One region of the Arthrobacter sp. B0316-1-20 genome, then DNA from elsewhere that is predicted to be linked to it. Evidence: riboswitches for the same ligand, from Rfam matches in the RefSeq annotation. Region 1 holds a riboswitch; the other holds the start of a gene.
The links. Region 1 has a riboswitch for thiamine pyrophosphate ahead of AC5RW2_RS10525 (ECF transporter S component). Riboswitches for the same ligand answer to the same signal wherever they lie in the genome.

Region 1 (3,976 bases):
GCCATGAACCTTGCCGGGATCCCGCCGTTCTCCGGTTTCCTGGGCAAGATCGGCTTGGTGCAGGGAGGCGTGGACCTGGGCACTCCGATCGCCTGGGTGCTGGTGGCGGGCAGCATGATCACATCGCTGCTGACGCTGCTTGCTTTGGCCCGGGTCTGGAACCGCGTGTTCTGGCGGCGTCCGGAAGATGCCGAGCACCCGGATCCGGTCTTGGTGGCAACCAAGCCCGACGGGTCGGCGGTACGGACCACCCGGCACGTGGAGGAGCATCCGCACGGGCGGTTCACCGGGCGCGGCATCGTTCAGCTGCTGCCCATGCCGATGGTCTGGCCGACGATCGGGCTGGTGGCAATGGGCCTAGCCCTGACCGTATTCGCCGGCCCGCTCTTCGAACTGAGCGACCAGGCGGCACGGGAGATGCTGCAGCGCACGCCGTATATCGAGGCGGTCCTGGGCGACGGCGCCATGCAGGGTGGTGGCCAATGAGGAAACCGCGCATCTCCATCTGGGTCGAGCTGCCGCTGCTGGCCTGGCTGGTCTTCCTCTGGGGCGCTTTGTGGCAGGATTTTAGCGCTGGCAACCTGATCTTCGGTTTGCTGATCGCGCTGCTCATCGTGAACCTGTTCTACCTGCCGCCGGTCGAACTGAGCGGGCGTTTCAATCCACTGGCAGCGGTGATCTTCGCCGCGACCTTCGTGTGGAAGGTGGCGGTGGCGAGCTTCGAAGTGCTCTGGCTGGCCCTGACGGCCGGACCGAGGCTGCGCAACGCCGTGGTGGCGGTGCGCTTGCGAAGCCACTCGGACCTGCTGGTGACGGCCACAGGGCACGCCATCTCGCTGATCCCAGGAAGCTTCGTGGTGGATGTGGACCGGTCCACATCCACGCTCTACCTACACGTGATCGACGTGGCCACCAAGGAAGCCGCCGAAGACTTTCAGGCCGAGGTGCGAAAGATCGAGGCGGGCCTGATCCGGATGATGGGGACCAAGGAAGAACTGGAACTGGTCAAAGCTGAAGGTGCCGGCAGAAGAGGAGCAGCGTAAACGTGGAAATCATGTCGCTTGCCCAAATCGTCGTCATGGTCATTCTGGCCCTGGCCGCGGTGCTGGCGCTGGTCCGCCTGGTCCGCGGGCCGTCGCTGTTGGACCGGCTGCTGGCCATAGACGTGCTGCTGGCGGTTGTCTGCGCCGGACTGATCGTGGATATGGCGATCGGCGGCCACATGAACAGTCTGACGCTGGTCGTGGTGATCTGCCTGGTCGGCTTCATCGGTTCCGTGGCCGTGGCCCGATTCGTCACCGATGGGCGGCCCCGTGAACACTGACCTGATCCTCGACCTTGCCACTGCCGCCTGCTTGATCACCGGCTCGGTGATGTCCTTGGCCGCCGGCATCGGCCTGCTGCGGTTCCCGGACCTGCTTTCGCGGATGCACGCTGCCACGAAACCGCAGGTGTTCGGCTTGCTGCTGCTGCTGACGGGTTTGGGACTTCAGCTGGGCAGCTGGGCGGCGGTGCCCGTGTTGCTCATCGCGTGGCTGTTCCAGCTGCTCACCGTGCCGGTCTCGGCACACATGGTGGGCCGCGCCGGATACCGCACCAAACACTTGCGGAGGGAAATCCTCAGCGTGGACGACCTCGACGCGGTGGTGGAAGCGGCAGCCGAAGAAGAGCCGGAAGTGGAGTTCGACGCCGCAGCGGTGGACGCCGCTGGGACCGACGCGGCCGAGGTGGACGCCGCTGCGGCCGAGCCCGCCGACGCTGCGGACGGCGCTGCTGCTACGGGCGGCACGGACCCCGGGGTCGGTGACAGGCAGAGTGCGGCGACGGCGGCTGGTCCAGTCCGGAACGACCAGGACTCCACCGGGTCGCACAAGGCCTAGTGCCCCAGAAGGTCTGGTTCCGCACAAGGTCTGGTTCCGCACCAGGTCCAGGAGAGCTGGCGGGGACGAGGCTGCAGCCCCGTCCCCGCCAGCGTTTCCCGAATGCGCTCTAGACGATTTCCGGGGTCTTTTCGTAGTGCCGCACTGCCTTGGCGGTGGCCCGCTTGAGCAGTACCTGGACCACCCGGCCCACCGTGCCGGAGACCACCGCGAAAATCACGGCAGACCGCAGGCTGTTCTCCAGGTCATCGTCGGCCTGGGGTGCATCGTTGCCGGTGACCTTCTTCCACACGAAGCCCAAGATGCGGGTGGCTGCCAATCCGGCACCGACGCTCACCAGGGTGCCTAAGAGCCTCAATATAACGGTCATGCCTGCTCCTTTCCGGGGCGCCGCGTCCCCGTGTCATCAGCTCTGCCGCTCCCAGCCTACTGCCCGGCACCCGCCCATCCCGCCGTCGTCGTGCATTTTCCGGCGGGTAGTGGCCGAATGGGTCCGCCAGCCGGGCGAGTGTAGACTGGTTGCTGCTGCTAGACAGCACCTATAACGACAGGGGAGCGTCCGACCGACCGGCACACGCCGGACACGGGAGGGACGCTGAGAGTGCGGAGAGACCGCAGACCCTCGAACCTGCTCCGGTTAGTACCGGCGAAGGGAGTCGAGTTCTCGGGGCGCGCCGCTTGGACCGCCCTCCCCTCCTGCACCCAGGAGGATTGAAGTGAGTACCGTTTCGAATGCACCCACCACGCCCAGTCCCTCGCGCACGCCGCGCTATGGCTGGCGGGTGGTGGACATCGTCGTCGCCTCGGTGATTGCCGTGGCCGTCGGCGTCATCTTCTGGGCCTGGTCCGCGGCTTGGCCGCTGATCGAGGGCCTCACCGTGGCGTTCCCGCCCTCCGCGGGCCTCTACACCGGCGGATGGCTCATGGCCGGCGTGCTGGGCGGGCTGATCATCCGCAAGCCCGGCGCCGCGATCTACTGCGAGATGCTGGCCGCCATCGTCTCCGGCCTGCTGGGCACCAGCTTCGGCATGAGCGTGCTGGTTTCCGGCCTGATCCAGGGCCTGGGCGCCGAAGTCGTCTTCCTGCTCTTCCTCTACCGGAAATTCAACCTGCTGGTGGCGATGCTGGCCGGACTCGGCGCCGGCCTGGCGCTGTCGATCAGCGAGAACATCCTCTACAACATGCTCTGGGCGCCCGAATGGCAGCTGGCCTACGTGGGCTTCGCCGCGGTGTCCGGCGTGGTGATCGCCGGGTTGCTGCCTTGGCTGGCAGTCAAGGGCCTGGCGAGGACAGGCGTGCTGTCCTCCTTCGCGGCGGGCCGCGCGGCAGACGTCTGAGCCGTTCCATGCGACTCCAGAGTACGACGGCGGTGTCCGGCCCGGCGCCGGTCCTCGCCGAGGGGTGGGGCTGGCGGCATGCCGGCCGCAAGGATCCGGCGGTCAGCGGGGCCAGCTTCAGCATTGCACCCGGTGAACGGGTGCTGTTGCTGGGTGCCTCCGGCGCCGGGAAGTCCACGCTGCTGCACGCGATGGCGGGCGTGCTCGGCGACGACGGGGAAGGCGAGGAAGCCGGGCGGCTCACCGTGGCCGGGCTGCGTCCCTCGGAAGCCCGCGGCCGGGCCGGGCTGGTGTTGCAGGACCCGGAAAGCCAGCTGGTGCTGGCGCGGGTGGGCGACGAGGTAGCCTTCGGGGCGGAGAACCTCTCCGTCCCGCGCGCACAGATCTGGGACCGGGTCCGCGAATCGCTGGCCGACGTCGGACTGGAGGTGCCGCTGGACCATCCCACCGCAGCCCTGTCGGGCGGGCAGAAACAGCGGCTGGCGCTGGCATCGGTCCTGGCCATGCGGCCGGGGCTGCTGCTGCTGGACGAGCCGACCGCGAACCTGGACCCCGAGGGCGTGCACGAAGTGCGCGACGCCGTGGCCCGGGTGCTGGACCGGACCGGTGCCACTTTGGTGGTGGTGGAACACCGCGTGGCCGTCTGGGCGGACGTGGTGGACCGGGTGATCGTGCTGGCGGCCGGAGGCGGCGTGTTGGCAGACGGCCCGCCGGACAAGGTGCTGGCCGAAAGCGCCACCCGCGCCCGGCTGGTGGAGG
Region 2 (3,976 bases), on a different contig from region 1:
CCAGTTCCTGTTCCACGTCCGGCAGGCAGACGCTGGAGGAGGGGTCCTGGGCGAGGACGCCGACACGGCGCGAGAGTTCGACTACGGATGCATCGGTGGTGGCCGTCCCGCTCACGGACACGCTGCCCGTGAGCGTGGACAGCACCGTATGCGGAACCACCCCCGTGATCGCCTGCAGCAGCGTGGACTTTCCGGACCCCGAGGCCCCGAACACGATCAGGTGCTCGCCAGGCTCCAGCCGCAGCCTGACGCCGCGCAGCACAGCGGACTCCCGCCGGGGAAACTCAACGCAGACGTCGTCGAGCAGCAGGGCAGGTTCAGCGGGCATTGGCCTTGCCCAGACGCGTGCGCCCGATCGCGAAGTTGTCCACGACGCCCGTCCTCGTCAAGGCGTCGACGATCAGCTTTGCCAGCAGGCCGCCGAGAACCACCCCGGAAATCAGGTGGATGACCAGGCGGGTGAAAAACAGGTCCTGGCCGTACCAGCCGGAGCGGAACGCCGAATAGAAGAAGACCAGGCCGGCACCGAGCAGGCCGGACAAGGCATACGTGGCCCAGCCGTAGGACCGGTAGCGGGTGGCCGCGAACGGGATTTCGCTGCCGATGCCTTGGATGGCCGCCGCGATGAACAGCATCGGGCCCACCGCCGAGCCCAGGAACACGACCTCGATCACCGAGGCGAGGACCTCGGCGATGACGCCGGCAAAGGGGCGCTGGACGATGGCAATGGCGATCGGCGCGACCAGCAGCCAGCTGCCGGCCAGAAAGTGCTGCGAGAGGTCTCCGGCGGGCCCCATCAGGAGCGAGAGGGCAGTCCAAGCCTGGACGAAGACCCAGTAGAGGAAGCCGAAGACGACGCCGAGGACGACCAGCAGGACCAGGTCCTTCATGCTCCAGGAAGACCGCGTGCGGGCAGGACCAGATGATGTTGACATGGGGGTTCCTTCCGAGCCGGCGTCAGGACGCACTGGGGCTGTTGATGGACAGGGTGGCGTGCGTGACCACGTGCTGGACGTACCGCCCGATCAGGATCCACCCCGCGGCGATGGTCTGCAGGACCTGGGCGACGTCTCCGTCCAGCCGGGTGACGTAGTGGTCTTCGGTGACGGTCACGCCGGTGGACTTGGCGTAGTCGATGGCGGTGTAGATGTCGCGCATGTGATCCGCTCCGGCAGTGCCGGTTCCGCCGTCGGCGAGCGGGTAGATCGCCCAGTCTGCCGCCGCCTGGATGCCGGTGGCTTCCAGTTGCGGGATCTCCGAGTACAGCGCCGCGCCGCCCTCGGGTATCTCGCAGCTGACGCCGCCCGGGCAGCCCCGGGAGAGGTGGACCGCGGCCGTCACGTGAGCTCCGCTGCGGCCGGCCGCGGCAATCACCTGGCTCAGATAGCGCAGCACGTCCTGTTCGGCGCCGGAGACGTAGGTGCTGACTTTCCCGGTCTGTACCTCGAGCCCGGTGGCGTCGGCCTGCCGCAGCGCCGCCAGGATGACGTCGACGTAGTCATCGGCCATCACCGCCAAGGTCAGTCTGGCCCCCACGCCGAATTCGCGTGGCGTGGCCGTGAAAGCTGTTCCGGCGTTGACGGGGGAGGGATGGTTTGCTGCCGTGGCGGCAGCGTCAGGTGTTCGCATGGTCGCGCCCTTCTGTGGTGTGGACAGGGCACGGGTGTGAGGGTTGCTCCCTGCGCTGGCATGATCCAGATCAGGTTCAACGGTCGAAACTTGAGAAGTTTCCTCTCAGCCCGGCTCACCGGACTCCCGTGTACAAGCCAGCAGCCTACCGGCAGGTTCGCCAGGTGGCGAAAGGGCGCAGTACGACGACGTCACACTCCGGCGGGCGGTCGCGGCAGGGCCCGGCTACTGCCGGGCCGGCGGCGCCGGAGTTAGGGGCGCATGCTTCCGGTCTCCACAAAGCGCTGGTGCCAGGACAAGGCCTCGCCGAGCAGGTGCGGGGTGTGCTTGGCAAAGCTGTCCCGGCAGGCGCGGTCGAAATAGTCCTGCAGCATCGGCCGGTAGTCCGGATGCGCGCAGGTGTCGATGATTTTACGCGCGCGCTGCTTCGGGGCCAGGCCGCGCAGGTCGGCCAGGCCGTGTTCGGTCACCACAATCATGGTGTCGTGCTCGGTGTGGTCCACATGGCTGGCCATCGGCACGATACTGGAGATTTTTCCGCCCTTGGCCGTGCTCGGCGACATGAACACGGACAGGTAGCCGTTCCGGGCGAAGTCGCCGGAGCCGCCGATGCCGTTCATTACCTTGGTGCCGGCAATGTGGGTGGAGTTCACGTTGCCGTAGATGTCCGCCTCGATCATGCCGTTGAGCGCAATGCAGCCCAGCCGGCGGATCAGTTCCGGATGGTTGGAGATCTCCTGGGTGCGCAGGATGATGCGCTCGCGGTAGTAGTCCACGTTGGCGTTGAACTCCTCCACCCCGGCCTGGCTGAGTGAGAAGGAGGTGGCCGACGCCATCCGCAGCACGCCGTCCTTGATCAGCTTCAGCATGCCGTCCTGGATGACCTCGGTGTAAGCGGTCAGGCCGCGGTAACCGCCGGCGGCCAGGCCTTCCAGCACCGCGTTGGGGATATTGCCGACGCCGGACTGCAGCGGCAGCAGCTTGTCCGTCAGGCGGCCGCGCTGGACCTCCTGGTCCAGGAAGTCCAGCAGATGGCCGGCGATTTGCTGCGAGGTCTCGTCCGGCGGGTTGAACGGGGAGTTGCGGTCGGGGGCGTCCGTGTGCACGATCGCCACGATCTTGTCCGGGTCCACCTGAAGATACGGTTCGCCGATCCGGTCATCCGGGCGCAGCAGCTGGATTGGTTTCCGGTTCGGCGGCAGCGCGGTGCCGTAGTAGACGTCGTGCATGCCCTCCAGTTCGGCGGGCTGCGCGCTGTTGACCTCCACAATGACCTTGTCTGCCTGCTCCAGCCAGGTCTTGTTGTTGCCGACCGAGGACGACGGGATCAGCCGGCCGTCCTCGAGCATGCCGACCACTTCGACGACGGCGAGGTCCACGTCGCCGAAGAACCCGAACCAGGTGTGCTGGGCGACGTGGCTGAGGTGGATGTCGATGTAGTCCAGTTCGCCGGCGTTGATGCGCTCGCGCAGCGCCGGGTCGGACTGGTAGGGCAGGCGCAATTCCATCCCGTCCACCTTGGCCAGGGCGCCGTCGAGCTCAGGGGCGGTTGATGCGCCGGTCAGCACGCGGATCTTAAACTGCTCGCCGGCCGCATGAGCGGATTCCATCCGCTCGGCCAGCGCCTGCGGCACGGCTTTGGGGTAGCCGGCCCCGGTGAAGCCGCTCATAGCCACCGTCATGCCGGGTTTGATCAGTTCGGCCGCCTGCTCGGCGGACATTACGCGCTCGAGCATGCGGGCATTGCGAATGCGGTCTTGCATCATGCCCCTTCGTCAGATTCTTCCCTCCACCTTAGGCGTCGGACACTGATGTCCGGGCCTTGGTGACGGGCGGAAGCGCCGCGCGGAGCGGTCCTGCGTCCGGTGCTGCTACGGCTGGCGCAGTTGTTCCTCCGCGGTCTGCCGCACGTAGGCGGAGAGTGCATCGAGGATCGATGAGCTGATTTTCCAGCGCTGCCAGTACAGCGGCACGTCCACCGGCAGGTCCGGGGCCAGCTCGCGCAGCGTGCCGCGGCGGAGGTCTGTCAGGCACTGCTGTTCCGGCAGCAGGGCCCAGCCGATGCCCAGCCGGACGGCGGCCGCAAACTCCCCGGATGCCGGCATGTAGTGGCGGGGTGCGGACAGGCCAGCGCCGGTCACCGTCCGGTAGAAGCGCTCCTGCAGGTCGTCCTTGCGGTCGAAGTCCAGCACCGGCGCCGCACCCAGCCAGGCCAGGTCGTCATCAGGCGTCCCGCTGGGCCGCCAGTGTTCCAGATAGTCGGTGCTGGCCACCGCCCGGTAGCGGAGCGAGCCGAGGGCTTCCACGGAACAGCCCTGGACCGGTTCCGGCGTGGCGGTCACCGCCG

Region 2: it holds a riboswitch for thiamine pyrophosphate, as region 1 does, so the genes downstream of both, AC5RW2_RS30015 (YkoF family thiamine/hydroxymethylpyrimidine-binding protein) here and AC5RW2_RS10525 (ECF transporter S component) in region 1, are expected to answer to the same signal.

What each region holds. Positions count from the first base shown of each region.
Region 1 covers NZ_JBNHHC010000005.1:210,062-214,037, forward strand. The annotation lists gene AC5RW2_RS10500 (Na+/H+ antiporter subunit D) at 1-486, shown strand, start outside; gene AC5RW2_RS10505 (Na+/H+ antiporter subunit E) at 483-1,043, shown strand; gene AC5RW2_RS10510 (MrpF/PhaF family protein) at 1,055-1,324, shown strand; partial or broken gene mnhG (monovalent cation/H(+) antiporter subunit G) at 1,302-1,670, shown strand; gene AC5RW2_RS10520 (DUF4235 domain-containing protein) at 1,990-2,250, opposite strand; TPP riboswitch at 2,420-2,552, shown strand; gene AC5RW2_RS10525 (ECF transporter S component) at 2,597-3,217, shown strand; gene AC5RW2_RS10530 (ABC transporter ATP-binding protein) at 3,226-3,976, shown strand, end outside.
Region 2 covers NZ_JBNHHC010000027.1:16,604-20,579, forward strand. The annotation lists gene AC5RW2_RS30005 (ABC transporter ATP-binding protein) at 1-328, opposite strand, end outside; gene AC5RW2_RS30010 (ECF transporter S component) at 318-935, opposite strand; gene AC5RW2_RS30015 (YkoF family thiamine/hydroxymethylpyrimidine-binding protein) at 958-1,629, opposite strand; TPP riboswitch at 1,660-1,769, opposite strand; gene scpC (succinyl-CoA:acetate CoA-transferase ScpC) at 1,881-3,392, opposite strand; gene AC5RW2_RS30025 (LysR family transcriptional regulator ArgP) at 3,501-3,976, opposite strand, start outside.